DNA from 3 places in the Kitasatospora sp. NPDC127111 genome. Region 2 is predicted to be linked to each of the others. Evidence: predicted binding sites of a transcription regulator. Region 2 holds the regulator's gene; each other region holds the start of a gene.
What was found. Region 2 encodes HspR, which represses chaperone genes until heat shock. Its sites were predicted from a motif close to TTGAGNNNNNNNNNCTCAA; they were not measured.
Positions count from the first base shown of each region.

Region 1 (10,421 bases), on a different contig from region 2:
GGCGCACGGTGATGTGGTTGATGTCCACGCCCACCGGCTGGTTGATGGCGAAGGCGATCGTGTCCGCGATCTGCTCGGGGGTCATCGTCGGCGAGGCGTCGGGGGTGCCGCCGCGCTCGTTCCAGAACGGGGTGTCCACCACCCCGGGGGCGACGACGGTCACGCCGACTCCGTCCTTGCCGACCAGCAGCCGGGTGTTCTCGGCCAGCGCGTGCGCGGCCCACTTGGTGACCGAGTACAGGTTGCCGGGCGTGTTGCGCACCCCGGCGACCGAACCGATGATCACGATCCGGCCCTTGGACTCCCTGAGGTGCGGCAGGGTCTCCCGCACCAGCAGGGCCGGGCCCAGGACGTTGGTGAGGACCATGGCGCGCATGTCCTCGGGGGCGTGGCTCTCCAGGTTGCCGGGCAGTGAGAAACCGGCGTTGGCGATGACGTTGTCCAGTCGGCCCCACACGTCCACCACGCGGCGCACGGCGGAGGCGACGTCGTGCTCGTCGCTGGTGTCGCCGGTGATCGTCAGCAGCCGTTCGCCCGCTCCGGCCGAAGCGGCGAAGGCGGCCAGCTTGTCCGCGTCACGTCCGGTGACGGCCACGTGGTGGCCCTGCTCGAGCAGGGCGCGGGCGGTGGCGGCGCCGATTCCGGTCGAGCCACCGGTGATCAGCGTGACGGGTTCCATGGGACGGCCTCCTGAGCGATGTGGTCGTCGGGGCTCCCGCAGCGTCCTGGATGTCCGCGCACGCGAGGTGGCGCGTCAAGTCGACGAACTCCCCGTCGTCGGCCCCCCGAAACGCCTGCACTATACCCGGCGATCTTCCCGTCGAGCCGGTCCACCACCGCTGACCGGCCACGAGACGATCCGTCGTCGTCCTCCAGCACGACTCGGGCCGTCGCCCTCCTTCGCGTCCGGCGGTCTCTCCCGGGTGCGGTCGGCCCTGTTCACCGAGGGGTCGGCGACGGGGCTTCGGCGGGTGGGGTGATGCGGATGGTGAGGTGTCCTTCCTCGGCGTCGGCGGTGATGGTGGAGCCGTCGGTGACGTCACCGGCGAGCAGGGCCCGGCCGATGCGGGTCTCGACCTCGCGTTGGATGAAGCGGCGCAGGGGCCGTGCTCCGTAGACGGGGTCGAATCCTTGGTCGGCGATGTGGCGGCGGGCCGCCTCGGTCAGGCGCAGGTCCAGGCGGCGGTCGGCGAGCCGGTGGCGCAGGTCTTCGGTGAGCAGGTCGACGACGCGTTCGATCTCGGACATGGTGAGGGGTTTGAAGAGGACGACGTCGTCGATGCGGTTGAGGAACTCGGGCCGGAAGTGGCGCCGCAGTTCGTCCATGACAGCGGCGCGGGCGCCTTCCTTGATCTCGCCGTCGGGGGTGACTCCTTCCAGGAGGTGGTGGGACCCGATGTTGCTGGTCATGATCACCACGGTGTTGCGGAAGTCGACGGTGTGCCCTTGGGCGTCGGTGAGGCGGCCGTCGTCGAGGAGTTGCAGCAGGGTGTTGAAGACGTCCGGGTGGGCCTTCTCGACCTCGTCGAGCAGCAGGACGGAGTAGGGCTTGCGGCGCACCGCTTCGGTGAGCTGGCCGCCCTCCTCGTAGCCGACGTAGCCGGGCGGGGCACCGACCAGACGCGAGACGGTGTGCCGTTCCTGGTACTCGCTCATGTCGAGCCGGACCATGTTGTCCTCGGTGTCGAACAGGGCCGCGGCCAGGGTTCTGGCCAGTTCGGTCTTGCCGACGCCGGTCGGGCCGAGGAAGAGGAAGGAGCCGATGGGCCGACGGGGGTCCTTGACGCCCGAGCGGGCCCGGATGACGGCGTCCGCGACGAGTTGGACGGCTTCGTCCTGGCCGATGACGCGTTCGTGGAGGATCTCGTCCAGCCGCAGGAGCTTGTGGCGTTCGCCCTCCAGGAGCCGGCTGACGGGGATGCCCGTCCAACGGGCGACGATGGCGGCGATCTCGTCCTCGGTGACGACCTCGCGCAGCAGCCGCCGGCCGCCCTGCTTGACGGCCAGCTGGTCCTCTTCCGCGCGCAGGCGGCGCTCCAGCTCGGGCAGTCGGCCGTGGCGCAGCTCGGCGGCGCGGTTGAGGTCGTAGGAGCGTTCGGCGTCCTCGGCCTGGATGCGGGCCTGTTCGATCTCCTCGCGCAGGGCCTGGACCTTCCGCAGGGCCTGGCGCTCGGATTCCCACCGGGCGCGGAGCGAGTCGGCCGCGGCGCGGGCGTCGGCCAGTTCGCGGCGGAGTTCGGCCAGGCGGTTACGGCCGGCGGGGTCGTCCTCCTTGGCGAGGGCGGCTTCCTCGATCTCCAGGCGGCGGACGCGGCGGGTGAGTTCGTCGAGTTCGGCGGGCATGGAGTCGATCTCGGTGCGCAGCATGGCGCAGGCCTCGTCGACGAGGTCGATGGCCTTGTCGGGCAGGAAGCGGTCGGAGATGTAGCGGTGGGAGAGGGTGACGGCGGCCACCAGGGCGCTGTCCTGGATCTTGACGCCGTGGAAGACCTCCAGGCGTTCGCGCAGGCCCCGGAGGATGGAGACGGCGTCCTCCTCGCTGGGCTCGTCGATCATCACGGGCTGGAAGCGGCGCTCCAGGGCGGCGTCCTTCTCGACGTGCTTGCGGTACTCGTCGAGGGTGGTCGCGCCGATCATGTGCAGTTCGCCGCGGGCGAGCATGGGTTTGAGCATGTTGCCGGCGTCCATCGCGCCTTCGGCGGCGCCGGCGCCGACGACGGTGTGCATCTCGTCGACGAACAGCAGGATGCGGCCGGCGGCGGCGGTGACCTCGTGGAGGACGGCCTTGAGGCGCTCCTCGAACTCGCCGCGGTACTTGGCGCCGGCGACCAGGGAGCCCAGGTCGAGGGCGAAGACGGTCTTGTCCCGCAGGCCCTCGGGCACGTCGCCGTGGGCGATGCGCTGGGCCAGGCCCTCGGCGATGGCGGTCTTGCCCACGCCCGGGTCGCCGATCAGCACCGGGTTGTTCTTGGTCTTGCGGGAGAGGATCTGCACGACGCGGCGGATCTCCGCGTCCCGGCCGATGACCGGGTCGAGCTTTCCGGCGCGGGCCTCGGCGACGAGGTCGCGCCCGTACTTCTCGAGCGCCTCGTAGGTGACCTCGGGCATGGCGGAGGTGACGCGCTGGTTGCCGCGCACCCCGGTCAGGGCGCCCAGGAACCGCTCCCGGTTCAGGCCGTGGTCGTGCAGGACGCGGCCGGCGGCGCTGTCGGTGCCCTCCTCCAGCAGCGCCAGCAGGAGGTGCTCCACGGACACGTACTCGTCCTTGAGCCGCTCGGCCTCCTGCTCGGCGGCGTCCAACAGCCGTGCCAGCCGCTGGGTGAGGAAGACCTGCCCCGGCGCGGCGCCCGGGCCGGAGACGCTCGGGCGGCGCCCGAGCGCGGCCTCCACCGCGGCACGCACCTGGTCGGCGTCGGCACCGGCCGAGGTGAGCAGCCGGGGGATCAGCCCGTCGCTCTGGTCGAGCAGGGCCAGCAGCAGGTGCTCGCCGTCGACCTCGACGTGGCCGAAGCGCAGGGCCTTGGTCTGGGCGTCCTGCAGGGCTTCCTGGGATTTCTGCGTCAGTCGGTCGGTGTCCACGGCGGCTTCACCTTCTGCCGGTGGCGGCGCGCCCGGCGAGCGCGGCCTCGAGTTGGTCGATGCGGTCCAGCAGGTCGAGGACGACTCCGAGCGCGGCGTAGTTCAGGCCCAGGCCGGAGCGCAGGCGCTGGATGCGGGCCAGCCGCATCAGGTGCGTGGTGTCGAAGCACGGCTGCCCGGCCGGGCCGGTGGCGGGTTCCAGCAGCCCGAGCGCGACGTAGCGGCGCACCAGGTCGGGGTGCAGCCCGGTGGCGGCGGCGAACTCGCCCAGGGGGACGCCGATCCGGCGGGCGGCGGTGACGCGCACCAGTGGGTAGCGGTACGGGTTCTGCGGCACGTCCGGTCACCCTCATCTCTTGCTCTCGCCGTGGACTCGGGGGTCGAAGCGCGACTGTTCGGCCAGGCGCCGGAACAGGTCGCGTTCGTCGGGTGTCGGCTCGGGGGGCACCATGATCTTCACCTCGGCGTACAGGTCGCCGGCCGGCCCGCGCGGGTTGGGCAGGCCACGCCCGCGCAGCCGCAGCCTGCGCCCGCTGGAGGAGCCCGGCGGCAGCTCCACCCGGGCCGGGCCGCCGGGGGTCTCCACCGGTACGGAGGCCCCCAGGGCGGCCTCCCACGGGGAGACCGGCAGGTCGACGGTGACGTCCCTGCCCTGGACGCGGTAGCGGGGGTGCGGGGCCAGGCGCACCACCAGGTACAGGTCGCCGGCCGGCCCGCCGCCACTGCCCGTCCCGCCCTGCCCGGCCAGGCGGATGCGCTGCCCGTCGGTGACGCCCGCCGGGATGTTGACCTCGTAACTGCGCGGCCCGCCCGAGGTGTTCAGCGTGATGCGGCGCTGCCCGCCGGAGTAGGCGTCCTCCACGCCGAGGGTGATCTCCGCCTCCCGGTCCGCCCCGGGCATCCGCCCGAAGCCGTCCCCGCCCCGGCCCGCGCCGCCGAACAGGCCGCCGAGCAGGTCTTCGAAGTCCGCCCCACCGAAGCCGCCGGCACCGAACCCGCCCTGCCCGAACCCCGACCCGCCGGTGTTCACGTACACCCGGCGGCCGCCGGCCCCGCCGAACGGCCCGCCACCGCCGAACGGCCCGGCCGCCTCGGAGGCCGCACCCTCGCGGGCCTGGGCCTGCTGCCACGCCGGCCCGAACCGGTCGTAGCGGGCCCGAGTGTCCGGATCGGACAGCACCTGGTACGCCTCGCTGATCTCCTTGAACCGTTCCTCGGCCCCCGGTTCCTTGTTCAGATCCGGGTGCCAGCGGCGGGCCAGGCGGCGGTACGCGCGCTGGATCTCCTCGGCGCCGGCGTCCCGGGAGACCCCGAGCACCTCGTAGTAGTCACGGTTCGACGCGGCCATCCGGCTGCTCACTCCTCGGATTTCGCCGCGACCGCGACGACCGCCGGTCGCAGCAGTCCCTGGTCGCTGTCGTAGCCGGCGCGCAGGACCTCGAGGATGCTGCCGGGGGGCGCGCCCGGCTCGGGCCGGACCTGGGCCGCCTCGTGCCGAGCGGGGTCGAAGGGCTCGCCGGTGGCGGCGATCCGCCGGTAGCCGAGCTGCTCGAGCACCGCGTACGCCTGCCGGCACACGGCCTCCACCCCGGCGACGATCGTCTGCGGGTCCGCCGCGGCGTGCCGGAGCGCGAGTTCGAGGTGGTCCACCACCGGCAGCCACGCGGCGGTCACCCGGTCCCGTTCGGCCCGGCGTTCCTGCCCTGTCTGGCGCTCGTAGCGCTTGCGGAGGTTCTCCGCCTCGGCCACGGCACGCTGCCAGCGGTCCCGCAACTCCTCGACGTCCGGTCCCGGCGGCACCGGCCCACCCGCCGGGTGTTCTTCCCGCACCGGCCCACCCGAGGGATGCTCTTCCCGCACCGGCCCATCCGCCGGGTGTTCTTCCCGCACCGGCTCACCGGTGGGCCCAGCCTCGACCGGACCGGTTCCGGACCGCTGCCCGCTCCCACCGGACGGTCCGGTCCCGGCAGGATCCTCGGCCCGCCGATCGGGCCCGCGTGCCTCGTCGCTCATCGGGACATCACCCCTCGGTCAACGGCTCGCTCCACCGGTCGCCCCACCATGCGGATCAGCCGGGCCTGAACTCGGCGTCGATCACGTCGTCATCGCCGCCCTGGGGCCGGCCGGCGCCCGGTCCGCCCTGCGGCGGGCCGTCACCCGCGCCGCCCGCGCCGCCCGCGGAGGACGCGGAGGCCGCGAGGCCGTGCAGCAGCTGCTGCAGGTCCCCGGTCAGCGAGCGCACGCGCTCGAGAGGAGCCTCCTCCTTGACGGCCTGCCGCGCGTCCGCGATCAGCGCCTCGGCCCGGCCCCGGTCGTGCACGGCGACCGCCTCCCCCAGCTCGCCCAGGCGCCGCTCCACCTGGTAGGCGGCACTGTCGAGCTCGTTGCGCGCCTCCACCAGCTCCCGGATGCGGGCATCCTCGGCCCGGTTGCGTTCGGCCTCCTGAACCATCCGCTGGACCTCGGACTCCTCCAGCGTGCCGCTGCCGGAGACGGTGATGCTCTGCTGGGCGCCGGTGTCCTTGTCCCTCGCGGACACGTTCAGGATGCCGTTCGCGTCGATGTCGAACGTCACCTCGACCTGCGGCACGCCCCGGGGGGCGGGCGGGATGTTCTCCAGCCGCACCCGGCCCAGCACCCGGTTGTCCGCGGCCCGCTCCCGCTCGCCCTGCAGGACGACCACGTCGACGGCCGGCTGACCGTCCTCGGCGGTGGTGAACGTCTCAGAGCGGCGGGTGGGAATGGTGGTGTTGCGCTCGATCAGTTTGGTCATCAGGCCGCCGAGCGTCTCCACGCCGAGGGACAGCGGGGTGACGTCCAGCAGCAGCACGTCCTTGACCTCGCCCTGCAACACCGCCGCCTGCACGGCCGCGCCCAGGGCCACGACCTCGTCCGGGTTGACCGACATGTTCGGGTCCTTGCCGCCGGTCAGCCGGCGCACCAGGGCCTGAACAGCCGGGATGCGGGTGGACCCGCCGACCAGGATGACCTCGTCCACGTCGTCGGCGGTCACCTTGCCATCGGCCATCGCCTGCCGCACCGGGCCGAGGCACCGCTCCACCAGGTCGGCGGTGAGCTGCTCGAAGGTGGCCCGCGTGACCGTCGTCGTCAGGTGCTTGGGACCGGAGGCGTCCGCAGTGACGAACGGCAGGTTGATCTGCGTCTGAGCGGTGGCCGACAGCTCCACCTTCGCCTTCTCCGCCGCCTCGTACAGCCGCTGCAACGCCTGCGGGTCACGCCGCAGATCGATCCCGTTCAGCCGCTGGAAGTCCTCCGCCAGATGGTCCACCAAGCGCCGGTCGAAGTCGTCACCGCCCAGGTGCGTGTCGCCGGCGGTCGACCGCACCTCCACCACCCCGTCGCCCACGTCCAGGATGCTGACGTCGAACGTGCCGCCGCCCAGATCGAACACCAGCACCGTCTCGTGACCCTTCCGGTCAAGCCCGTACGCGAGCGCCGCCGCCGTCGGCTCGTTCACGATCCGCAGCACCTCCAGCCCCGCGATCCGGCCCGCGTCCTTCGTCGCCTGCCGCTGCGCGTCGTTGAAGTACGCGGGGACCGTGATCACCGCCTGCGTGACCTTCTCCCCGAGCTGCTTGGACGCGTCCTCCGCGAGCTTGCGCAGCACCGCCGCCGAGATCTCCTCCGGCGCGTAGGACTTGCCCCGGACCGAGAACCGCACCGCGTCGTCCGGACCGGCCACGACCTCGTAGGAAACCTGCTCCGCCTCCGTGCGCACCTCGCCGAACCGGCGGCCGACGAACCGCTTCGCCGAATACACCGTCCCCTTCGGGTTCAGCACCGACTGGCGGCGCGCCAGCTGGCCCACCAGCCGCTCCCCGGTGTCGGAGAACGCCACCACCGACGGCGTCGTCCGCCCGCCCTCCGCATTGGTGACCACCCGCGGCTGCCCGCCCTCGTACACGGCGATCACCGAGTTCGTCGTTCCCAGGTCGATGCCCACAGCCTTCGCCATCGCCGTGCCTCCGCGCTTCCGCAACCCCCCCGGGCAGCTGCGCACACACGTGCGCGAGATCCCTCCGGCGCCGTTGTGGCGTGCGCCTATCCCCGGGGGCCGGACTCAAACCGGCAGACCGCCGAAGAGCGACCGGAAAAACTTGAGTCTCCTCTTGTCAAGAAGACTGCTGCGACGTATATCAAAAGTACGGCGTAACCCGCCGACACCAGCAGCGATCCATGGACAAGGAGGCGAGAACGATGCTGCTGAGGACCGATCCGTTCCGAGCGCTGGACCGTGTCACCCAGGAGCTCTTCGACGGTGGTCGGCTTCCGTCCGGCGTGCCGATGGACGCCTGGCGCGAGGACGGCGCGGTGTGGGTCACCTTCGACCTGCCGGGTGTCGATCCCGACTCGGTCGATCTCCAGGTCGACCACGACGCGCTGACGGTCACGGCCGAGCGCAAGCACGGCTACGCGGAAGACGCGCAGGTGCTCATCTCCGAGCGCCCGGTCGGCACCTTCACGCGGCAGCTGTCCCTCGGGGAGGCGCTCGACGCGGACAACATCGAGGCCAGCTACGACGCGGGTGTGCTGAAGCTGCGGATCCCGGTGGCCGACAAGGCCAAGCCGCGCAAGATCGAGATCAACGGGGGCCGCAAGGAACTGCAGTCCTGACACCCTCGAACACGCCGACTCGAACACGCCGAACGGGCCGGGCGCACATCGACCTGCGTGGCCCGAGCCGGCCCGTTCGGCGGCCACCACCTCCCGGCCCTACCGGGCCGACCGCCGCCCGGCCTCGATCGAGACCTGTCCGGCGGGCAGCCGGGCCGGGGGTCACAGTTTGTACATGGCGTGGTACGGCTGGACGACGCGTTCCTGGTGTGATCCGAAGTCGACGAGTACGGCGGCGTCGCCGGCCTCTTCGACACCGACGACCCGGCCGAGGCCGTACCGGTCGTGGGTGACGCGGTCACCTGGGGCGAAGTGCTTGCGCGGCGGTTCGGGCCGCGTCTGGAAGGGGCTGGTGGGCAGGGGGCGGCGGACTGCTGCACGTTTCGTCATTTCCGGCCAGTATGCGCCGGAAAACGCGGCCGCGGAACCCTTGGGAGCGTTGAAATCAGCGGCGTCGAAATGTGCCTGGCCGACGGCACGCACCGTACGCCCCATGAGGTGCCGCGCCGCTCGTGTCCGGGCCCGCCGGGGGAGATTTCCGGCAGGCTGTGCCGCCCCGCCGGGCGGGGCCAGCGGTGGACGGCGGGCGGCGGGCTCCTGAAGTGGGTTGGGGTGCAGGAGAGTTGGGAGCCCGGACAGCGGGACGTGGCGACCTCGGAGGAGGCCCCTTCGAAAACCCGGGGTGAAATGTGCGCCCGTTGTGGGCCCGGGCCTGCTACAGTCGTTATCAGTTGCAGTAGTGGTTCCCATGAACTTTGTGTGCGCCTGCTGATGTTTCGCAGGCGCATTTTTGTTTCCCGGCTCTTTCCCCGGGTGGGTGCTCATCGCGGCGACTCGAAACCCGCGCCGTGCGGGTTTCGGACAGCCCATGAAGGAGATTTTGATGGCTAATGGCACCGTGAAGTGGTTCAACTCGGAGAAGGGCTTCGGCTTCATCGAGCAGGAGGGTGGCGGCCCCGACGTCTTCGCCCACTACTCGAACATCAACGCCAACGGCTTCCGTGAGCTGCTCGAGGGCCAGAAGGTCGAGTTCGACGTCACGCAGGGCCAGAAGGGCCCGCAGGCCGAGAACATCCGCCCGCTGTAGTTCTTCCGCTCCGGCACTCGCCCGGTAGTGAGGGGCCCGCACCGCGACATGTTGCCCGGTGCGGGCCTCGGCGTTTACGGGCGCCGTCGAAGCGCCCCGGCCGGGCCGGCGGGACACGCAGCGCCGTGTTCGGGCCGACATCCGGCCGCTCGCGGTGAGGGTTCGCGGTCCAAGGCCCTCCGCGGCCGTTCTCCACGGCCGCCCCCACGCCCGCCCCCCCGGCAGGCGCCGCCCACGGGCGAGGCGTCCCACGGGTCCGCCGTCCCACGTTCCGCCCGCCGCATTTCCGGCCCGTTCCCTTGCGGTCTCCTCCGGCCCCGCGCCGCAGGGCCTTCCTCGTGACGCGCCGCCCGAAGGAAGGTCCTCCCGCATGAACCGCTCCAGTCGCTCCTCGTACCGGAGGGCCGAACCCCGCTCCGGGGACGGTTCCTCCCCGCCCGCGTCGGGCCCGGCCGACGGCCGGCGGTCCCGCGGCCGGGGTCAGGGCCGGGGCCCGTCGCGGGGCTCCTCCTCGGACGAGTTCGCGATGCCGGTGAGCACGACCCCGGCGCTGCCGGCCGTCGGGTCCTTCGACGAGCTGGACCTGCCGAAGGCACTGCTGTCGCTGCTGGCCCGCAAGGGCATCACCGCCGCGTTTCCGATCCAGGCCGCGACCCTGCCCAACTCGCTGGCCGGCCGCGACGTGCTGGGCCGGGGCCGGACCGGCTCCGGCAAGACCCTCGCGTTCGGCCTCGCCCTGCTGGCCCGCACCGCCGGCCGGCGCGCCGAGCCGGGGCATCCGCTGGCCCTGGTGCTGGTCCCCACCCGCGAGCTCGCACAGCAGGTCACCGAAGCCCTCACCCCCTACGCCCATGCGGTGCGCCTGCGGACGGCCACCGTGGTGGGCGGGACGCCGATCGGCCGCCAGGCATGGATGCTGAACCGCGGGGCCGAGGTCGTCGTGGCCACCCCGGGCCGGCTCAAGGATCTGATCCAGCGCGGGGACTGCCGGCTGGACCGGGTCGGCATCACCGTCCTGGACGAGGCCGACCAGATGGCCGACATGGGCTTCCTGCCGCAGGTCACCGAGATCCTCGACCAGGTCGCCGAAGGCGGACAGACGATGCTGTTCTCCGCCACC
Region 1 covers NZ_JBHXTG010000019.1:79,770-90,190, reverse strand. The annotation lists gene ACFVHB_RS15030 (SDR family oxidoreductase) at 1-679, opposite strand, end outside; gene clpB (ATP-dependent chaperone ClpB) at 940-3,579, opposite strand; gene ACFVHB_RS15020 (chaperone modulator CbpM) at 3,587-3,916, opposite strand; gene ACFVHB_RS15015 (DnaJ C-terminal domain-containing protein) at 3,929-4,927, opposite strand; gene ACFVHB_RS15010 (nucleotide exchange factor GrpE) at 4,936-5,379, opposite strand; gene dnaK (molecular chaperone DnaK) at 5,648-7,555, opposite strand; gene ACFVHB_RS15000 (Hsp20/alpha crystallin family protein) at 7,798-8,214, shown strand; gene ACFVHB_RS14995 (hypothetical protein) at 8,377-8,604, opposite strand; gene ACFVHB_RS14990 (cold-shock protein) at 9,098-9,301, shown strand; gene ACFVHB_RS14985 (DEAD/DEAH box helicase) at 9,672-10,421, shown strand, end outside.
Region 1: a site for HspR is predicted at 7,698-7,716, ahead of dnaK (molecular chaperone DnaK). Genes of this name have one in related genera too.

Region 2 (10,421 bases):
CGAGGTCACCTTCGACATCGACGCCAACGGCATCATGCACGTCGGCGCGAAGGACCTCGGCACCGGCAAGGAGCAGAAGATGACCGTCACCGGCGGCTCCGCGCTGCCGAAGGACGACATCGAGCGCATGATGCGCGAGGCCGAGCAGTACGCGGAGGAGGACCACAAGCGCCGCGAGTCGGTCGAGACCCGCAACCAGGCCGAGCAGCTCGTCTACTCGACCGAGAAGTTCATCGCCGACAACACCGACAAGCTGCCGGCCGACGTCAAGACCGAGGTCGAGACCGCCATCGGCGAGCTCAAGGAGGCCCTGAAGGGCGAGGACATCGCGGCCATCCGCGAGGCCTCGGAGAAGGTCTCCACCACCGCCCAGAAGCTCGGCCAGGCCCTGTACGCCAACGCCGACGCCGCGGGTGCCGCCCCGGCCGGTGACGCCGCCGGCGCCAAGGACGACGACGTCGTCGACGCCGAGATCGTGGACGACGAGAAGCCCAAGGGCGGTGCGGCATGACGGAGAAGCCGCAGGGTGCTGAGCCCGGCGACGACTCCGCCGCCGAGGAGGCCGTGATCAAGGCTGCCGAGGAGGCCGCCGCGGCCGGTTCGGCCGGCGGGGACGAGCTCGCCACGGCCAAGCGCGAGCTGGCCGAGCGGACGGGCGACCTCCAGCGCCTCCAGGCCGAGTACCAGAACTACCGCAAGCGGGTCGAGCGCGACCGGCTCACGGTCCGCGAGATCGCCGTCTCCAACATCCTGGAGTCGCTGATCCCGGTGCTGGACGACATCGGCCGGGCCCGCGAGCACGGCGAGGTGACGGGCGGCTTCAAGTCCGTCGCCGAGTCGCTGGAGACGGTCGTGGCCAAGCTGGGCCTGCAGCAGTTCGGCAAGGAGGGCGAGCCCTTCGACCCGACCATGCACGAGGCGCTGATGCACAGCTACTCCTCGGACGTCACCGAGGACACCTGCGTCCAGATCCTCCAGCCCGGCTACCGGATCGGCGAGCGGATCATCCGCCCGGCGATGGTGGCGGTCGCGGAGCCCCAGCCGGGCACCCAGACCACCGCCGCGCCGGACGCCGATTCCGCGAAGTCCGCCGACGCGGACGAGGCTGACGGTGGCGCGGACAGCTGACCGCCGGTGACAGCTGACAACCCGTGCGCTGCGGAGTCGTACGTCGTCCAGTACGACGGCCGGCTCCGCAGCGCCGTATCCGTTGACTCCACATCGTGGGGACCCGTATCTGTTGACTCCGGGAGGTGGCGGCAGCGCATGAGCGAGCGAATCGTCGGTGGGTGCGCGGTGCGTGACGCGGCCGCCGAGCGCGGCGAGGTGGATGCATGAGCGGCAAGGACTACGTGGAGAAGGACTACTACAAGGTCCTCGGCGTGCCCAAGGACGCCTCCGCCACCGAGATCAAGAAGACCTACCGCAAGCTGGCGCGCGAGTTCCACCCGGACGCCAACAAGGGTGACGCCAAGGCCGAGGACCGCTTCAAGGACATCTCCGAGGCCTACGACGTCCTCTCGGACGAGAAGCGCCGCAAGGAGTACGACGAGGCGCGCACCCTCTTCGCCAACGGCGGCTTCCGCTCCGGCGGCCCGGGCGGCGGCAGCTACAGCTTCGACTTCGGCGACCTCTTCAGCGGCAGCCAGGGCGGTGCCGGCGGCGGGATCGGCGACGTCTTCGGCGGACTGTTCAACCGCGGCGGACGACAGGCCCAGCCGCGCCGCGGCGCCGACGTCGAGACCGAGGTGACGCTCTCCTTCGAGGAGGCCGTCGACGGCGCGACCGTCCCGCTCCGGATGACCAGTCAGGCCCCCTGCCGCACCTGCAGCGGCACCGGCGCCAAGGCCGGCACCACCCCCCGGGTCTGTCCCACCTGCGTCGGCGCCGGCACCGTCAGCCGCGGCCAGGGCGCCTTCGCGCTCTCCGAGCCCTGCCGGGACTGCCGCGGCCGCGGCATGATCGTCGACGACCCGTGCCCCGACTGCCACGGCAGCGGCCGGGCCAGCTCCGCCCGCACCATGCAGGTCCGGATCCCGGCCGGCGTCCAGGACGCCCAGCGCATCCGGCTCAAGGGCAAGGGCGCCCAGGGCGAGCGCGGCGGTCAGGCCGGCGACCTCTACGTCACCGTGCACGTCGACCCGCACCCCGTCTTCGGGCGCAAGGCCGACAACCTCACCGTGACCGTGCCGGTCACCTTCCCCGAGGCCGCCCTCGGCGGCACCATCGAGGTGCCGACGCTCAACGGCCCCTCGGTGAAGCTCAAGCTGCCCCCCGGCAGTGCCAACGGCCTCACCCTGCGGGCCCGCGGCAAGGGCGCCACCCGCAAGGACGGCACCCGCGGCGACCTCCTGGTCACCGTGGAGGTCGTGGTGCCCCAGCACGTCACCGGCGACGCGCTGACGGCCCTGGAGCAGTACCGCGAGGCCACCGCCTCCGACGACCCGCGAGCCGCCCTCTTCAAGGCGGCGAAGGGAGCGTGACGACCAGATGACCCCCGACAGTCCCATCGGCCCCGGGATCGGCGAAGGCCTCCCCGGCGGTGCCCCGCGCACCCGCCGCACCGCCCCGCCCCCGCAGTACGTCCTCACCGAGGACACCCCGGTCTACGTGATCTCGGTCGCCGCCGAGCTCTCCGGCCTGCACCCGCAGACGCTCCGCCAGTACGACCGGCTCGGCCTGGTCTGCCCCGACCGCACCGCCGGCCGCGGCCGCCGCTACTCGGCCCGGGACATCCAGCAGCTGCGCGAGGTCCAGCGCCTCTCCCAGGACGAGGGCATCAACCTGGCCGGCATCAAGCGGATCATCGAGCTGGAGAACCAGGTCACCGCCCTCCAGTCCCGCATCGCCGAACTGGTCGACTCCCTCGAAGGCGCGGCCACCGCCCTCCAGCAGCGCGAGGCCACCATCCACGCCTCCTACCGCCGCGACCTGGTCCCCTACCAGCCCCCGACGCAGTCCAGCGCCCTGGTCGTCTGGCGCCCGAAGCGCTGACCGGGCCGCTCCGCCCACAGCCGCCGGTTCTCCCCTGCTCGGGGGGTGCCGGCGGCTCGGTGTTGGTGAGAGAGTGCTCCTCCGAGCAGCCATGGTGTTAATCTCCGTGCCCGCCGGGCCGGGCACTGGATCGAGGTCCCTGTTTTAAAATCCCTGGGACCGCACACCTCAGTCGCGTTGACCACTTGTCCGGTCGACGACAAGGAGCCGGAAGTGAGTGATCGAGAACAACTGGCGAACAACCACGGCCGGTCACACCTACTGTCTCCGGATGCCCGCGGCCTCTACCTGAAGGCCTTGAGCGAGGACGGTCGGCTCAGCAGAAGCACCTGCACTCCCGACGAGAGTGCGGCACTCGACGAGTTGCTGGAAATCGGGCTCCTGATATCGGATGCCGACGAACCCGGCTCGCTCTTCGCCGCGGACCCCGCGAAACTCGCGGCGAGCCTGAGTTACACGTGGCAACGGCAGGCGCTCGACCTGCTGTCCCGCGCGGTGGCCGTCCCGGGGGATCTGAACGAACTCGCCGAGGCGTTCCACAACCCCGCCCAGAGCGGAGGCCCGATCGAATACGTCCAGGGCCGGGCGCTGATAAACCAGCGCGTCCAGCAGGCCATGGCCGGCGAGATCACCGAGGGCCTCGCCATGCAACCGGGCGGCCCACGGCCGTCCGACTTGCTGACCTCGTTCATGAACCGCGACCTGGACATGATCCGGCAGGGCGCGTCGATGCGGACGATCTACAACGCCAGCACCAGGCATCACCAGCCCACCAGGGATTACGTCGCCACGCTGGCCAAGGAGGGCTGGCAGTTCAGAACCCTGGACGAACCGTACGCCCGGCTGCTCATCGTCAACCGACGACTTGCGGTGATCCCCGTGGCCGGCGACCACCTGGCCGCTTTCATCCACGATCCCGCGGTCATCAGTTTCCTCGCCCAAGAGGTTTTCGAACGGAACTGGAGCCGGGCGCTCGATTTCGACGGCGACCGGACCATTCCCCAGCAAGTCGTCTCCCAGCTGCGCCAGACGATTATCGACCTGCTTCTCGCGGGAACCAATCACCGGGTAATCGCCCGTCGGCTCGGGATCAGCGAGCGCACACTCGCCCGGCACATCGCGGAGATGCGCGAGGAGTACAACGTGGATTCGCTCTTCCAGCTCGGCTACGTGCTCGGGCAGGCGCCGAGGGCCGGCCACGAGGCGCATTAGGGGCAACGCGCGGCCATCCGACCCGGCACCTCGTTCACGGCGCCGTGGGCCGAACCGGACGCGACGTCAATCCCCGGCACGACCCTGCGCCCGGCCGATCGGGCTCAGAAGGCCGCGCGGGCCCGATCCACTACCAGTGGAAGTCCTCCTCCATGAGCTGCACCTGAGCCCGGACCTCCGGCGCGTGGCCATTCACGGTTTCGGCCTGCGCGTTACCCGTCGCAAGAGTGCCCACGGCCAGGAGAGAGACGCCGACAACGGCGGACAGCACGGCCTTACGGACAAGTCGGTACATACGAGACACGGACTCACGCCTCCTTCTCTTTGGCTTAGCGAGCCGAACTAATAGCACTGGCGTCCACATGATGCCGCACACCTCGTACCGTGTCATCTCCTACAGGAGGCGATGCGCGTCATCTCCCTGCCAGGCATCCAGATGACAGGGCGAAACGGTGGACGGGGCCGTGGCCACTGATAGACGATCAGTTCGCTCCCGATGGTCCAGCACAAGCGGGAAACTTGCCGCTGTACCGTCAAATACCCCTCTGTGCAGTGCAGATTCTCTGAAGCAGCAAACAACCGCAGCGCCTGCCGGCACCGCATCTCCCCCCCGGTCGGCCTTCCCCCCGGAGTCGACAATGACCGAGCCCTACCTGCGTCACCACGACAGCCAGGCCCCTGAGGGCCGGCGTGCACGGGTCTTCCTGGCCGCGCCGCTGATGCGGCTGACCGGTCCGGCGGACAGTGTGGTGACGCTCGCCAGCCGGACGCGGCTGACGACGCTTCGCACGACCCTCCTGCGCAGCGGCGCCGCCGTGTACAGCGCCCACCACAGTGACGCCTGGACCGTCGCCGGGCGCGCCCCCGAGCCGCGCGTGCCGTCGGACTTCCGGGCGCTGCAGTCCGCCGACCTGGTCTTCGCCTACGTCGGTGCGCCGCTCTCGGCCGGGGTGAGCCTGGAGCTCGGCTGGGCGTCGGCGCTGCGGAAGCCGATCGTGCTGCTGGTCGACGAGGCCATCACGCACAACCCGCTGATCGCCACCATCGAGCAGGTCGCCCCCGTCCTGCCGCTGGTCTTCGACGACACCTGGTCGCAGGAGGCCCTCCACCACACCGTGGAGACCGCCCTCGACTGGGCCGGCATGGCGCTCTCCCTGCGCCAGGGCTTCTGGACCGCCCCCGGCGAGCAGTTCACCGTCCCCCGGCAGCAGCCCCCGGCCGTCGGCCCGACCGGCTACTGGCCGAGCAACGCCGCCACCGGCTGACCCCTCCCCCGCCCCTCGGAGCATCGGCCCACCGGCCGGCGGCTCATCGGCCGACGGCTCACGCACCGGACTCCCCCGTCCGGGCTCCGCGCATCTGCCAGCCGAGCTGGAACAGCGTCTCCGCGTCGTACAGCTCGCGCAGCCGCGCGATGTGACCGGCCACGGTGCGCTCGCTCAGCCCGAGCCGGCTCCCGATCGCCCGCTGGGTCAGCCCCTGGGCCAGCAGTCGGCCGACCTGCTCGTGGACGGCCGACACGGCGGCGCCCTCGGCCAGGGCCGCCCAGTTCACGCCCTCGGCCTGCTGCCACTGCTGCTCGAAGACGCCCACCAGGAACGTCACCGTGGCGGGGTCCTCCACGATGGCGGCGCTGCTGTTGTCCGCGGCCGCCGGGATCACGGCCACGGCCCGGTCGAAGATCATCAGGCGGGTGAACGGCGCGGCCAGCACCCGGATCACGCAGCCGAGCCGGGTGGCTTCGGCCGCGTAGGCGACGTTCGCCGGGTCCAGTCGGACCGCCGGTTCGTAGATCATCCGCATGGCGGTGCCCTGCCCGAGGTACCGCCTGGCGGCCTCCAGCGCGGCGGGCAACACCTCGGCGGGACGGCTGCCGCCGGGCTGCGCGGTCAGGCACTCCCAGCGGCAGCGCTCGGCCAGCACGGCGATCTCGTGCCGGATCTGCGCCATGTCCGCCAAGTACCGCACCCCGGAAGGCGCGTCCGCCCGGCGCGACGTGGCGTCGTACGCCCGCGTGAGGTCGTCCATCAGCTCGGGCAGCTGCTCCGCCTCGACCAGCAAGCGCGCACTCGCCAGCCGGATGCCCGCCCCGATCCGCTCGGTGACCGACCGCGGATCGACCGCGCTGTACGAGGCGTCCATCAACTGGTGCACCAGCAGCCCGACGTCGACGAGCCGCCGCAGCGCCGCCTCATCCCCCGGAGCGACCTCGGCGGCCCGGATCCGACCGCCGTCCTTCAGGATCGCGCAGTACAGCTCGCGCGCGGCCGCGTCCGGCAGCGCGGCCGTCAGCAGCTCCGACGCCGGACCGAGGTCAGCCACCCTGCCCTCCCCTCATCTGCCAGCCCAGCTGGAACAGGGTCTGCGCGCCGTAGCGCTCGCGCAGGCGGGAGATGTGGGCGGCGACGGTGCGTTCGCTCAGGCCCAGCCGGCTGGCGACGGCCCGTTGGGTGAGGCCGCGGGCGAGCAGCCGGCCGACCCGTTCGGGGGCGTCGCGGGCGGGGCCGTTGGTGTGGGCGGCGGCCCAGTCGGTGGTCTCGGCGCGGGCCCAGTCGCGTTCGAAGGTGTTGACGAGGAAGGCGATCGCGGCCGGGTCGGAGATGAACGCGGCGGTGCTGTGGTCCTCGTTGGCGGAGAGCACGGCGACGGAGCGGTCGAAGACGAACAGGCGCTGGAACGGCTCGTCCAGGGTCCGGATCAGCGATCCGCGCCGGGTGACCTCGTCGGCGTAGGCGATGGCGGCGGGGTCGGAGACGGCCACCGGCTGGTAGATGGTGCGCAGCGAGCAGCCGCGCTGGAGCAGTTGGACGTCCTGGAGCAGCGCGATCTTCAGCGCCTCGGGCGGGCGGTGGCCGGGCTGGGCGGTGAGGACCTCGGTGCGGCAGTCGGAGACCAGTTGCGAGATGCGGTGGCGGATGTGGACGTGGCCCTCGAGGTAGACGGCGCCGCCGGAGCGTTCCGGCGGGCGGGGCATCGCGTCGTAGGCGCGGGTGAGGGAGTCCAGGGCACCGGGGAGGTTCTCGGCGCAGACCAGCAGCCGGGTGGCCTCGCTGCGCAGTTCGGCGCCGAGCCGGTCGCTGACGGAGCGTGGGCTGACGGCGGTGTAGCAGGCGTCCATGGGGTTGGGCATCAGCAGGCCGACGTCGACCAGCCGGCGCAGCGCGGCCCGGTCGGTCTCGGGTACGTCGGCCGCGGCGATGCGGCCCCCGTCGGCGAGGATGGCCAGGTAGAGCCGACGGGCCTCCTCGTCGGGCCCGCCGGACGGCCTGGTGATGCCCGGTACGGCCGTCGGGTCCGCCGTCACCTCGAACACTCCCTGCCGGATGGGTCTCGGACTACGCCTTGCTCCGCGTGCGCGCCGAGTGGGTGTCGAGTGCGCGGCGGGGGTGTGCGGCCCACCGGTCATGATCCCGGTACGGCGCGCTGCACGCGATCACGGTACTAGCGAGCCGGCGGACCCCCGGGTCCCGGGTGCCGTCGCACGCCGGGGGGCCGGGGGCCGCCGGTGCCACACCAGGGTCGAGGCGCTTCCGGCGAGGCGGAGCAGCAACGCCTCGCTGGATCCGGTCCCGGGGGCCATCACCACACATGGCGTCCCGGCCGGCGCTCTTTCCCCCGACATGCAGGTACGGACGTACCTCTCGCATCCAGTTCTGAAGAGCAAGTCGCCACCATCGGGCTGCGGTTGCCCGGCAACCCTGGCGTGGCTCCACCCTCACAGCGTGACGGCCGGTGAACAAGTGCCGCCCGAGTGCATGTTCTCGCAATTGCAGGAACCTGCAGCGGCCGAACGGCGCGATCGGCCGCCGGGCGGCGCGGCTGCTGATAAAGGTACTGGTCAGAAGGGTGCTTTCGCGGAAACCGGCCGTCCGGTCGTTCGGTCGTGACAGGGCGGTCATTCGGTCGCAATGCGGTGGTCATTCGGTCGCATCACAGCGGCCATCCGGGCACCCGTGCGAGGGCCGCGCCGGAACCCGGACGAACCGCCCATTCGGCACGCCGGCGCCTCGGCACGCGCGCCGCTCGGCGCGCCGGCCGCTCAGCGCGCCAGCAGCCGTCCGCCGGCCAGGCCGGCCACGGTGCCGCACGCGGCGACGGCCCAGGCGGCCACCAGCAGGACGAAGAGCCCCGCCGCCAGGCCGGTGAAGCCCGCGAAGCCGGTGTGCCGGGCGAGCGCGGCCGCGCCGGTGACGCAGGTGCCCACCGGGAAGGTGTACGCCCACCACGTCATCGCGAAGGTCATCCCGGCGCGGCGGGCGCGCAGGTTGGCGGCGGCGGCGATGACGAGCCAGAGCATCGCGACGCCGAGCACCGCGACGCCGTACAGCTCGGCGAAGGCGAGCACGGCGGGGGCGAGCCGCGGGGTGACCTGGCGGGCGGCGTCGGCGAGCTGGTGGACGGCGGTGGTGGACTGGCCGAGCGGGCCGAGCACCAGGAAGAGCGCCGGGGTCAGCGCCGGGGCCGGCGGCTTGCTGTGCACGAGGCCGGTGAGCACCACCGGCAGCAGGGCGAGGGTGGCGAGCAGGCCGACGCCGAGCAGCGCCCAGCAGCCGTACAGCATGGCCCGCTGCGGGGTGCCGGCCGGCAGGTGCGGGACGAGCGCGGGGCCGGTGGCGGCGGCGACCAGCGGGGCGACCACCGGCAGCAGCCAGGTCGGGTTCGCCTCCAGCGCGGAGAGCCGGTGCCGGGTGATCATCAGGTACGGGATGCCGGCCGCGACCGTCAGCGCGTACAGCGTGCCGGCGCCCCAGAGCGCCGCGTCCACGGCCACGGCCGGGCCGGTGCCGATCACCCGCGAGCCGAGCACCAGGGTGCCGAAGCCGACCGAGAGCAGGGCCATCGGCGGACAGCCGTAGAAGACGGCGGTGGCCGGGGTGTCCAGCAGGTGCCGACGGGCGGCCGCCCGGTGCCGGGTGAGGTGGACCAGCCGGGCCGCGCCCAGCACCAGCAGCGCGACCAGCCCGAGGCCCCACATCAGCTCGCCGAACCCGGTCAGCCCGGGCGGCCGGACCGGCAGGGCCGCGGCGCCGTTGCCGACGATCGCCGTTCCCATCACCGCCGCGTACCAGTTGGGGCCCAGCTGGGCGAGGTCGGGGCGGGCGGAGGGGCCGACGAGGGAACGGCCGAGGCGGCGGGCGAGGGAGCGGGGGGCGCCGAGCGGGGGTCGGGGCCGGGTGATCACGGTGGCCATGCCGTCCACCGTGCCGGGGCGGGGCCGGTGCCGGTAGCGCCGGGCACTCTATGAGGGCATAGCCTGAACCTATGGCCCTCTCCCCGCACGTCCCCGAACTCGGCGCGCTGGAGCTGCTCCTCGCGGTGGCCCGGCTGGGCAGCGTCGGCCGGGCGGCGGCCGAACTGGGGGTGAGCCAGCCGACCGCCAGCGCCCGGATCAAGGGCATGGAGCGGCAGATCGGCGTCCCGCTGCTGGACCGCTCGCCGCGCGGCAGTCGGCCGACCGAGGCGGGCCGGCTGGTGGTCGAGTGGGCCCGCCAGGTCGTGGAGGCGGCGCAGGCCCTGGACGCCGGGATCGACGCGCTGCGCGAGCGGCGGGACGCCCGGCTGGTGGTGCTGGCCAGCCTGACCGTCGCCGAGTACCTGATGCCGGGCTGGCTGCTGGCGCTGCACGGGAGCAGCCCCGGCACCGCGGTGACGCTGCGGACGGCCAACTCGGCGGACGTCGCGGGGCACGTGCTGGCCGGGGAGGCCGACCTCGGCTTCGTCGAGGGCCCGTCGACCCCGCCCGGGCTGGCCGGCGCGGTGGTGGCCGCCGACCGGCTGGTGGTCGTGGTCGCCCCCGACCACCCGTGGGCCCGCCGCCGGACCCCGCTGACCGGGGCCGAGCTGGCCGCGACCCCGCTGGTGCTGCGCGAGCCCGGGTCAGGCACCCGGGAGGTGCTGGAGATGGCGCTCGCTCCGTTCGGGGGTGCGGCGCGGCCGCGGCTGGAGCTGGCCTCGTCCACCGCGCTGAAGGCGGCGGCGATGACCGGCGCCGGGCCGGTCTGCCTGAGCGAGCTGGCGGTGGTGGAGGAGCTGGCGACCCGGCGGCTGGTGGAGGTGCCGCTGGCGGAGGAGCTGGACCTGCGGCGCCCGCTGCGCGCGGTCTGGCCGGCCGGGCGGCGGCCGAGCGGCCCGGCCCGGGAGCTGCTGACGCTGACCCGGCGGACCGGGGCGGGCGGCGGGCCACGGCCGCAGCCACGGCCACGGCCACGGCCACG
Region 2 covers NZ_JBHXTG010000046.1:9,776-20,196, reverse strand. The annotation lists gene dnaK (molecular chaperone DnaK) at 1-511, shown strand, start outside; gene grpE (nucleotide exchange factor GrpE) at 508-1,128, shown strand; gene dnaJ (molecular chaperone DnaJ) at 1,335-2,483, shown strand; gene ACFVHB_RS25195 (heat shock protein transcriptional repressor HspR) at 2,491-2,994, shown strand; gene ACFVHB_RS25190 (helix-turn-helix domain-containing protein) at 3,208-4,206, shown strand; gene ACFVHB_RS25185 (hypothetical protein) at 4,845-5,471, shown strand; gene ACFVHB_RS25180 (LuxR family transcriptional regulator) at 5,530-6,528, opposite strand; gene ACFVHB_RS25175 (LuxR C-terminal-related transcriptional regulator) at 6,521-7,510, opposite strand; gene ACFVHB_RS25170 (TDT family transporter) at 8,246-9,397, opposite strand; gene ACFVHB_RS25165 (LysR family transcriptional regulator) at 9,469-10,421, shown strand, end outside.

Region 3 (10,421 bases), on a different contig from region 2:
GATCTTCCGCCGCAGTGCCTTGACGTGGCTGTCGACGGTCCGGGTGCCGGACGCGTCCGTCCAGTCCCAGACCTCGGCCAGCAGCTGCTCGCGGGTGAGGACCGCGCGCGGCTGGGCGGCCAGGCAGGCCAGCAGGTCGAACTCGGTGGGCGTCAGGTGGACGTCGCCCGAGGCCAGCCGGACCCGGCGCTGCACGTGGTCGATCTCCAGTTCGCCGAAGCGCAGCGAGCCGAGCGCGGGCGTGCGGGCGGCCTGCTGGGCGCGCTCGACGCGGCGCAGCAGCACGTTGACCCGGGCCGCCAGCTCGCGCATGGAGAAGGGCTTGGTCATGTAGTCGTCGGCGCCGACGCCGAGGCCGACCAGCAGGTCCGTCTCGTCGTCGCGCGCGGTCAGCATCAGCACCGGCACCGGGCGCTGTGCCTGGATCCGGCGGCACACTTCGAGGCCGTCGAAGCCGGGCAGCATGATGTCGAGCACGACCAGGTCGGGCTGCCAGGTGTGGAAGCCGTCGACGGCGCCCGGGCCGTCGTGGGCCACGGCGACCTTGAACCCCTCCGCGCCCAGGCGGGCGGCGATCGACTCGGCGATCGTGGGCTCGTCCTCCACCACCAGCACTCTGCGCTGGCTGCTCACCGCGCTGCTGCTGTTCTGGTTGTCCTGCTGAATTTCTGTCACGGTCACGCCACCGCCCCCAGGGCTGCGGGCCGGCCACCTGTGGGGATGGCAGGGGCTCCGCTCGTAGTCTTGTTCCGTCGTGGACTGTGCCGGGTCCGCCGTCCCGTAGCGCGTGCACGAGTCGGAGGGCAGGTGTGGACTGCCCACCGTTCACGCACACTTCGCAGCGTACGGACCGCGGGTGCTTCCCGGCAGGTGGACCGGACATTTCCGGCCCGTGGGCCGGCTGTCCAGCCGCCCTCCGACCCACTCACGAGTGGGCACGGGCCGATACCTTACCCGGCGATTTTTCACTCCGTAACGGTACGTATGCACCCTAGTTGGTGCCGAGCCGCCGGTCAGAGGGGCTACTCGTGCGTAAGCGGAGGGTAGGTACGGACCAAAGTCGGGACTTCCGGTGTCCGTGGCCTTCACCGATCTTCACGGGGTTTTCCCAGCTGACTCCCAGGAGCCGGACGTACCGTGGTCACGACAAGAATCACGGGGGTGGGAATTCCGGCGCGCGCCGGTACCTTGGGCACCGGACGGAGCCGGTTGCTGCGGGTCTGGAGCGGAGGCGGCATGGCGGGGCTGCGGATGGGTGCCGGGCGGGACGGGTCGCGACCCGGTGCCGGACCCGGTCCGCGTCCGGCGCCCGGTGCCGGGCCGCCGTACGGGCTGCTGCGGTACGGGCTGCGGGCCGGGCTGGTCGACTGGCTGCTGGCCCGGGTGCCGACGCCCCGGCGCAACCCCTTCGCGCTCGGCTACCTCGCGGTGGTCGGCGCCACCACCACGTTCTCCAAGCTGGCCGACCCGGAACTGGTGCTGCGCCTGCAGGCGGCGTCCAGCTCGGACGGGCACAACCTGTTGCACCACCCGCTGCGGGCGCTGCTGCTCAGCGGCTTCTGGGTGGCCGGCACGATCTGGATGCCGTACCTGTGGGCCTTCGCCTTCACCGTCGCCCCGCTGGAGCGCCGGATCGGGCCGGGCCGGGCGGCGGCGGTCTTCGCGATCGGGCACATCAGTGCCACGGTCCTCTCCCAGTCGGTGGTCATCCTCTGCGTGGAGACCGGGCGACTGGAGTCCGAGGCGATGGACTACCTGGACATCGGCGTCAGCTACGGCGTGCTGGCCAGCCTCGGCGCGCTGGCAGGTCTGCTCTCCCGGCGCGGGCGGCTGCTGGCGCTCGGCGCGGCGGGGGCGCTGCTGGCCGAGCAGTACACCAGCGACCAGGACCTGGTCACCGGCATCGGCCACCCGGTGGCCCTGCTGGCCGGGGTGGTGCTCTGGCGCTGGCTGCGGGGCGGGCCGGACCGCCGGTCGCGGCGTCGCGAGCCGGCCTCGCCGCCACCGTCCCCGGCGCCGGCCCCCGCCTCCGGCGGCGCGGCCGTGCTCGACCGGATGTGACCCTCCCGGGGCGTTTTTGACAGGCCCTCCCGCGGGCTTCCCCGTTCGCTCACGGCGAACGGATCCGGGGGAACATCCGGGGCCCGCGAAACCTTAGTCAGGTCAGCTCAAGTTCGCTGACTGGGGAGAGATCATGGCATCGACGTCCACACCGCTCACCCTGCCCGTGCTGCCCCTCGACGACGAGGTCGTGCTCCCGGGCATGGTCGTCCCGCTGGACCTGAAGGACACCGAGGTGCGTGCCGCGGTCGAGGCCGCGCGTGCCGCGGCCGCCGGCACCGGCAAGCCCCAGGTCCTGCTGGTCCCGCGGGTGGACGGCTCGTACGCGGCGGTGGGCACCCTCGCCACCGTCGAGCAGGTCGGCCGGCTGGCCGACGGGGATCCCGCGGCGCTCGTCCGCGCCGTGCGCCGGGTCCGGATCGGCACCGGCACCACCGGGCCCGGCGCCGCGCTCTGGGTGGAGACGACGCCGTTCCGCGAGTCCTCCGTCGGCACCCCGGTGGCCGGGCGCGCCGCCGAGCTGGTCAAGGAGTACAAGACGCTCTCCACCCAGTGGCTGCGCAAGCGCGGCGCCTGGCAGATCGTCGACCGGGTGGCCCAGATCGAGGGCGTCGGCGAGCTCGCGGACAACATCGGCTACGCGCCCTTCGCCACCGCGGAGCAGAAGCTCAAGGTGCTGCTGGAGGCCGACCAGGTGGCCCGGCTGGAGTACGCCCTCGGCCTGCTGCGCGACCACCTCGCCGAGGAGGAGGTCAACGACACCATCCGCAAGGACGTCGAGGAGGGCGTGGCCAAGCAGCAGAAGGAGTTCCTGCTCCGCCGCCAGCTGGAGGCCGTCCGCAAGGAGCTGGCCGAGCTGAACGGCGACCCGGCCGACGAGGAGGGCGACTACCGCGCCCGGGTCGAGGCGGCCGACCTCCCGGACAAGGTCCGCGAGGCCGCGCTCAAGGAGGTCGACAAGCTGGAGCGCGCCTCCGACCAGTCGCCCGAGGGCTCCTGGATCCGCACCTGGCTGGACACCGTCCTGGAGCTGCCCTGGAACGAGCGGACCGAGGACGCGTACGACATCGCCGGCGCCCGCGCGGTGCTGGACGCCGACCACGCCGGCCTGGCCGACGTGAAGGACCGCATCGTCGAGTACCTCGCGGTGCGCAAGCGCCGGGCCGACCAGGGGCTCGGTCTGGTCGGCGGCCGCCGGGGCGGCGCGGTGCTGGCGCTGGTCGGCCCGCCCGGCGTCGGCAAGACCTCGCTCGGCGAGTCGGTGGCCCGCGCCATGGGCCGCACGTTCGTCCGGGTGGCGCTCGGCGGCGTGCGGGACGAGGCGGAGATCCGCGGCCACCGGCGCACCTACGTCGGCGCGCTGCCCGGCCGGCTGGTGCGGGCGATCAAGGAGGCCGGGTCGATGAACCCGGTCGTCCTGCTGGACGAGATCGACAAGGTCGGCTCCGACTACCGGGGCGACCCGGCGGCCGCGCTGCTGGAGGTGCTCGACCCGGCGCAGAACCACACCTTCCGCGACCACTACCTGGAGGTCGAGCTGGACCTCTCCGACGTGGTCTTCCTCGCCACCGCCAACGTGCTGGAGGCCATCCCCGAGCCGCTGCTCGACCGGATGGAGCTGGTCCGGCTCGACGGCTACACCGAGGACGAGAAGGTCGTCATCGCCCGCGACCACCTGCTCCCGCGCCAGCTGGAGAAGGCGGGCCTGAAGGACGGCGAGGCCGTGGTCGACGAGGAGGCGCTGCGCAGGCTGGCCGGCGAGTACACCCGCGAGGCCGGCGTCCGGAACCTCGAACGCTCGATCGCCCGGGTGCTGCGCAAGGTCGCCGCGCAGGCCGAACTCGGCGAGCGCGAGCTGCCCGCCGCGATCGGCGCCGGAGACCTCCGGGCCCTGATCGGCCGGCCGCACCACGTCCCCGAGGCGGCCCAGGAGCCGGCCGAGCGGCGCACCGCCGTCCCCGGGGTGGCGACCGGCCTGGCGGTGACCGGCGCCGGCGGCGACGTCCTCTACATCGAGGCCTCGCTCGCCGACGCGGAGACGGGCGGCACCGGGCTCACCCTCACCGGGCAGCTGGGCGACGTGATGAAGGAGTCCGCCCACATCGCGCTCTCCTTCCTCCGCTCGCGCGGCGCCGAGCTGGAGCTGCCGGTCACCTCGCTGCGGGACCGCGGCGTGCACCTGCACGTCCCCGCCGGGGCCGTCCCCAAGGACGGGCCGAGCGCCGGCATCACCATGACGACGGCGCTGGCCTCGCTGCTCTCCGGCCGCAAGGTGCGGACCGACGTGGCGATGACCGGTGAGGTGTCGCTGACCGGGCGGGTGCTGCCGATCGGCGGGGTGAAGCAGAAGCTGCTCGCCGCCGACCGGGCCGGGGTCACCACGGTGATCATCCCCAAGCGGAACGAGGCCGACCTGGACGACGTCCCCGCCGAGGTGCTGGAGCGGCTCACCGTCCACCCGGTCTCGGACGTCCGGGAGGTGCTGAAGCTGGCGCTGGAGCCGGCCGAGGTGCTGGTCGCCGCCTGACCGCGGGTCACCCGAAGGGGTGTGCGGAGCCGCTCCCGGCTCCGCGCGCCCCTTCCCGGCTTGTGCGACAAAGTGTCAGTAGGGCGGCCTGGCCCCGTCCACCCGGCACGACCGGCCGCCCGGACGATCCCCGCCCCGAACGACCGGCCGCCGGCGTGCCGCGGACCACCGCGGAGTAGCGGACGGCGGGTGGCGTGGTCAGACTGCGAAGGTGCCGTCCCCCACGCAGCGCGCCCTGGCCAGAGTGCCGGCCGGGCTGCGCCCGTTCCTGGTCAGGCACCGCAGGCTGGTGAAGTTCCTGCTGGTCGGCGGCGCCTGCTTCGCCCTGACCACGGTGCTCAACCTCTCGCTGAAGTTCACGGTGCTGCAGCACAAGCCGGTGGTGGCGCTCACCATCGCGACCGTGGTGGCCACCGCGGTCTCGTACGTGCTCAACCGGCAGTGGTCCTTCCGAGCGGTCGGCGACCGACGCGCGCTGCTGCTCTTCCTACTGGTCAGCGTGGTGGCGATCGGCGTCAACGACCTCCCGCTGATCGCCTCGCGCTATCTGCTGGAGCTGCGTGAGCCCCGGGTGACGGCCTTCACCCAGGAGGTGGCCGACTTCCTCAGCGGGATGGTCCTGGGCACCTTCGTGGCGATGCTGTTCCGCTACTGGGCGATGCGGCGCTGGGTCTTCACCCGTCCCGCCGAACCGGCCGCCGCCCGGGTGGAACAGCCCCAGCGGATCTCCTGAGCCGGGCCCGCCGCCAGGCCCGCGGCAGGGCCCGGAACGGGAGGTCGGACCGGCCGACTTCCCGCTCCCGGCCCGCCGGGAGCCGTCGGCCGAACGCGGTTACGCTGCAAACGACGACGCCCCTGAGGCGGGTGAACGGCAGCCGGACGGGGTGAGGGCGATGCGCGAGACGGACGGCCTCCGGGCCGGGCCGGCCAGCCAGCAGGGCATGCGCCGGGCCAACCTGGCACTGGTGCTCGGGGTGATCGCGCGCGCCCCGCGCTCCCGGGCTGAGGTGGCCGCCGACACCGGGCTGACCCGGGCCGCCGTCTCCTCCCTCGCGGAGGAGCTGATCGCCGCCGGACTGCTGGTCGAGGAGGGCCCGGCCGCGCCCAGCGGCAAGGTCGGCCGGCCCGGCACCGCGCTGGGCCTCAACCCGGAGGGGCCGGGCGGGCTCGGCGCCGAGATCGGGGTGGAACACCTGGGCGCCTGCGTGGTCGACCTGCGCGGCGAGGTCCGCGCCTGGCGCCGGCAGGAGATCCGCAACCGGGACCGGCACCCCGCCGCGGTGATGGCCGACCTGGCCGAGCTGCTGCGCCGGGCGACCACGGAGGCGGGCCTGCGCCCGGCCGGACTGACGCTGGCCGTGCCCGGGCTGGTCGGCGACGGCGGCGGAGTGCTCCAGCGGGCCGCCAACCTGGGCTGGCAGGACGTGCCGGTCGCCGCCGAGCTGCGCCTGGCGCTGCGCGTCACGGGCGCCGAGGAGCTGGCCGAGCTGCCGCTCGAAGCCGACAACGAGGCCAACCTGGGCGGGCTCGCCGAACTCTGGCTGGGCGGCGGGCCGGACCACTTCCTGCACGTCTCCGCCGAGGCCGGGGTCGGCGGCGCGATCGTGGTCGGCGGCCGGCTGCTGCGCGGCGCCCGCGGCTACGCGGGCGAGCTGGGCCACGTGCCGGTCCGCCCGGACGGCCCCCGCTGCGCCTGCGGGGCGAACGGCTGCCTGGAGCAGTACGCGGGGGAGACCGCGGTGCTGCGGGCGGCCGGCCTGGAGGGGATCCGCGGCGACTGGGTGGCGCTGCTGGCCGAGCGGGCCGAGGCCGGCGACGAGGAGGTCCGCGCGGCGCTGGCCGGGGCCGGCTCGGCGCTGGGCATCGCCTCGGCCGGGGCGGTCAACCTGCTCGACCCGGCCGAGGTGGTGCTGGGTGGCGGCTACGCCCAGCTGGCGCCCTGGCTGCTGCCGGCCATGCGGGCCGAACTGGCCGCCCGGGTGACCGTCCGCCCCTGGTCGGAGGAGCGGCTGACGGTCTCCCGGCTGGGCCGCCGCGGCCCGCTGCTCGGGGCCGCGGTCGGCGTGGTCCGGGCGATCGTCGCCGACCCGGGCCGGCTGGCGGCCACGCCCTGAGCCGCCCGGACGACCGGGGGCCGGTGTCCCCGCTGCCCCGGTGCGGTCGGGCCCCGGGGCAGCGGGGTCTTCGGCGGCCTACGCTTCGACCAGCTCCCGCTTGCGGTGGCTCGGCCGGCCGATGACGGCGGCGAAGGTGATCCCGACGCCGACCAGCGCCCAGGCCAGCAGCACCATCAGCGGCATGGTGAGGTTGGTGCCACCGAAGTAGGCGATCGAGCGGGTCGCGTCCGTGCCGGCGCCGTTCGGGATCCAGGCGCCGATCGCCCGCCAGAACGGCGGCATCATCGGCGGCGGGAAGACCCCGCCCGCGCTCGGGTTGCCGAGCACCACGAAGACCAGCACCGCGATGCCGATGCCGATGATGTCGAACAGGCACTGCAGCGCCATGGTGAACGCGCCGACCGCGAAGACCACCAGCGCGCCCACGCCGGCCAGGCCCCAGAACGAGCCGGGCAGCGCGTCCAGCACCGGGCCGACGATCACCGCGCCGCCGATGCCGGCCGCGATCGAGTACAGCGCCAGCGTGCCGAGCCGGAGCACCGCCCGGTGGGCGTTGGCGGGCTTGGCGCCGGCGCTGATGCCGAGGATCGAGGCGACCAGGTAGCCGCCGACGCACCAGCCGATCACCAGGTAGAAGGAGGTGAGGCCGTTCGGGTCGCCCTTGGCCAGCGGCACCACGTCCTGGGTCTTCACCGTCCGGCCCTGGGTCTTCTCCAGCGCGGTGACGATGGTGTCGGCGGCCCGGGCCGCGGACGGGCCGCGGGCACCGCCGACCAGCAGGGTGTCCTCGGTGCCGGCCGGGTTGAAGACCAGCGCGGCGTAGATCTTCTGGTCCTTGATCTGCCGGGCCGCGGTCTCCGCGTCCGGCGCGGTGACGGCCTTCACGGCGTCGTCCGGCACCGACTCCAGGGCGCCGACCAGCTTGGGGGAGACCTGCGGCGGGGCGACCACCGCGATCGACAGCTCGTGCGGCGTCGGGTGGTGGAGCGCGCCGACGTAGGAGGTGATGAAGCCGAACTGGAGCAGCAGCACGGCGATCACCATGAGCGCCGTGCGCGGGGTGACCGCTCCCTTCAGTTCGGCGACGAGGCCCTTGCTCGGTACCTGCCCGGGGGCGGCCATGCACATCTCCTTGTCCGGAGTCCGTCGGGGAAAGCAAATACTTCATACCATGAAATAGTTTCGCGGTCGGGCATCCCGGGCCGCGGTCGGGCCGGGCGGGCTGCGGGATACTGGCGCGGTGAGTGCGGCGAATGACGAGGGACCCCTGCTGGCGGTGGAGCGGGAGGTCGCGCTGATGTTCCGGCGGGGGCGCGCCCGGGTGGCGGAGCTCTCCCGGCGGGTCCACCCGCGGCTGGAGGGTGCGGCCTACGGCATGCTCGGCTACATCGAGCAGGCCGGGAGGGTCCGGGTGACCGATGTCGGCACGCACTTCGGGGTGGGGAAGGCCACGGTGAGCCGGCAGATCCGGGCGCTGGAGGAGCTGGGCCTGGTGGCCCGGGAGGTGGATCCGCTGGACCGCCGCTCCGCGCTGGTCTCGCTGACCGAGGACGGCCGGCGGCGCTACCTGGGCGCGCGGGACGCGCGGATGGAACGGGTGCGCGAGCTGCTGGGCAGCTGGGCCGAGGAGGACGTCGTCCGGTTCGCCGAGCTGCTGCGCCGCTTCAACGACGTGATCGGCGAGTCGGCGGCGAGCTGAGCGGCCGGCGGCGCAGGCCCGGGGATCTCCGGCGGTCCCCGGGCCTTTACTTGGCCTTGAAGAAAGTTGCCCTAAGCAACCATCGCTCCTATGGTTGCTCAAGGCAACGATTTCCCGTCCCGTCCCGTCCCGCCGCCCGGCCGCCCTCGTCGAAGGACCCAGATGACCGTCACCACCCCAGCCGCGACCGGAGCCGCCACCGTCGACGACCGACCCATGACGCATCGGCAGGTGATGGAGGCGCTGTCCGGCCTGCTGCTCGGCCTCTTCGTCGCCGTCCTCTCGTCGACCGTGGTCTCCAACGCCCTGCCGCGCATCCTCACCGACCTGCACGGCGGCCAGTCCGCCTACACCTGGGTGATCACCGCCACCCTGCTCACCCTCACCGCCTCCACCCCGATCTGGGGCAAGCTCTCCGACCTCGCCAGCAAGAAGCTGCTGCTGCAGATCGCCCTGGTCATCTACATCGCCTCCTCGGCGCTGGCCGGCCTGTCGCAGAACACCGGCCAGCTGATCGCCTGCCGCGCCCTGCAGGGCATCGGCGCCGGCGGGGTCACCGCGCTCGCCCAGATCTGCCTGGCGGCGATGGTCCCGCCGCGCGAGCGCGGCCGGTACAGCGGGTACTTCGGCGCCGTCTTCGCGCTGGCCACCATCGGCGGACCGCTGATCGGCGGCGTCATCGTCGACACCTCCTGGCTGGGCTGGCGCTGGTGCTTCTACGTCGGCATCCCGTTCGCGCTGGCCGCGATCCTGGTGCTGCAGCGCACCCTCGATCTGCCGGTGGTCAAGCGCCGGGTGAAGATCGACCACCTGGGCGCGCTGGTCATCACCGGCGCCGTCAGCCTGCTGATGATCTGGATCACCCTGGCCGGCAAGGACTACGCCTGGCTCTCCTGGCAGACCGCGGTCATGGTCGGCGGAGGCCTGCTGCTGGGCGCCCTCGCCGTGCTGGTCGAGAAGCGCGCCGTCGAGCCGATCATCCCGCCGGACCTCTTCCGCCACCGCACCGTCACCCTGGCCGCGCTCGCCAGCGTCCTGGTCGGGATCGGGATGTACGGCGCGACCACCTTCCTCAGCCAGTACTTCCAGCTGGCCAAGGAGAAGTCCCCGACCGTCGCCGGCCTGATGACCCTGCCGATGATCCTCGGCCTGGCGCTCTCCTCCACCGTGGCCGGCAAGCTGATCACCAAGTACGGCAGGTGGAAGGCGTACCTGGTCTCCGGCACCCTGCTGCTGGCGGTCGGCTTCGGCCTGCTCGGTACCGCCCGGGTGGACACCCCGTACGGGCTGCTCGCCGGCTACATGGCGGTCACGGGCGTCGGCCTCGGCCTGACCATGCAGAACCTCGTCCTCGCGGTGCAGAACACCGTGCCCCGGCACGAGCTCGGCGCGGCCAGCTCGGTCGTCACCTTCTTCCGCACCATGGGCGGCGCGATGGGCGTCTCCGCGCTCGGCGCCCTGATGAGCAACAAGGTCGGCCACTACCTGGCGGAGAACCTCGCCGCCGCGCACGTCCCGGCCGCCGGTGCCGCGGCGTCCGGCGGCATCCCGGACCTGCGGAAGCTGCCCGCGGCGGTCGTGCCGCTGGTCACCGACGCCTTCGGGCACGGTGTGGGCGTGGTCTTCCTGGTCGCGGCGCCGTTCGCGCTGCTGGCCTGCGTCACGGTGCTCTTCATCCGCGAGACCGCGCTGCGCACCACCCAGCAGGACTGACCCGGCCGTCCGGACCGACGACGGCCGGACCCGACGGCGGCCGGGAACGGCGGAGGGCCAGGGAGCTTGGAAGCTCCCCGGCCCTCCGCCGTGTGATCGGGACTCAGTGACCGGCGATCAGCGACAGGCCGTAGAGGACGGCCGCGCCGCAGACCGCGAAGCAGACGTACGCGCCGGCCAGGGCCAGCCGGCCGCCGCCCGCCGCCGGGGCGTCGGTGCCGGCTGCCGAGCGCTGCGCGGTCAGCGCGGCCTCGCGGTGGGAGAGCGCCAGGATGCCGAGCGCGAAGACGGTGACCACGGCGAC
Region 3 covers NZ_JBHXTG010000005.1:1,953-12,373, forward strand. The annotation lists gene ACFVHB_RS04970 (response regulator transcription factor) at 1-675, opposite strand, end outside; gene ACFVHB_RS04975 (rhomboid-like protein) at 1,237-2,061, shown strand; gene lon (endopeptidase La) at 2,195-4,588, shown strand; gene ACFVHB_RS04985 (GtrA family protein) at 4,800-5,321, shown strand; gene ACFVHB_RS04990 (ROK family protein) at 5,482-6,702, shown strand; gene ACFVHB_RS04995 (ABC transporter permease) at 6,781-7,827, opposite strand; gene ACFVHB_RS05000 (MarR family winged helix-turn-helix transcriptional regulator) at 7,946-8,404, shown strand; gene ACFVHB_RS05005 (MDR family MFS transporter) at 8,567-10,117, shown strand; gene ACFVHB_RS05010 (hypothetical protein) at 10,221-10,421, opposite strand, start outside.
Region 3: a site for HspR is predicted at 2,154-2,172, ahead of lon (endopeptidase La). Genes of this name have one in related genera too.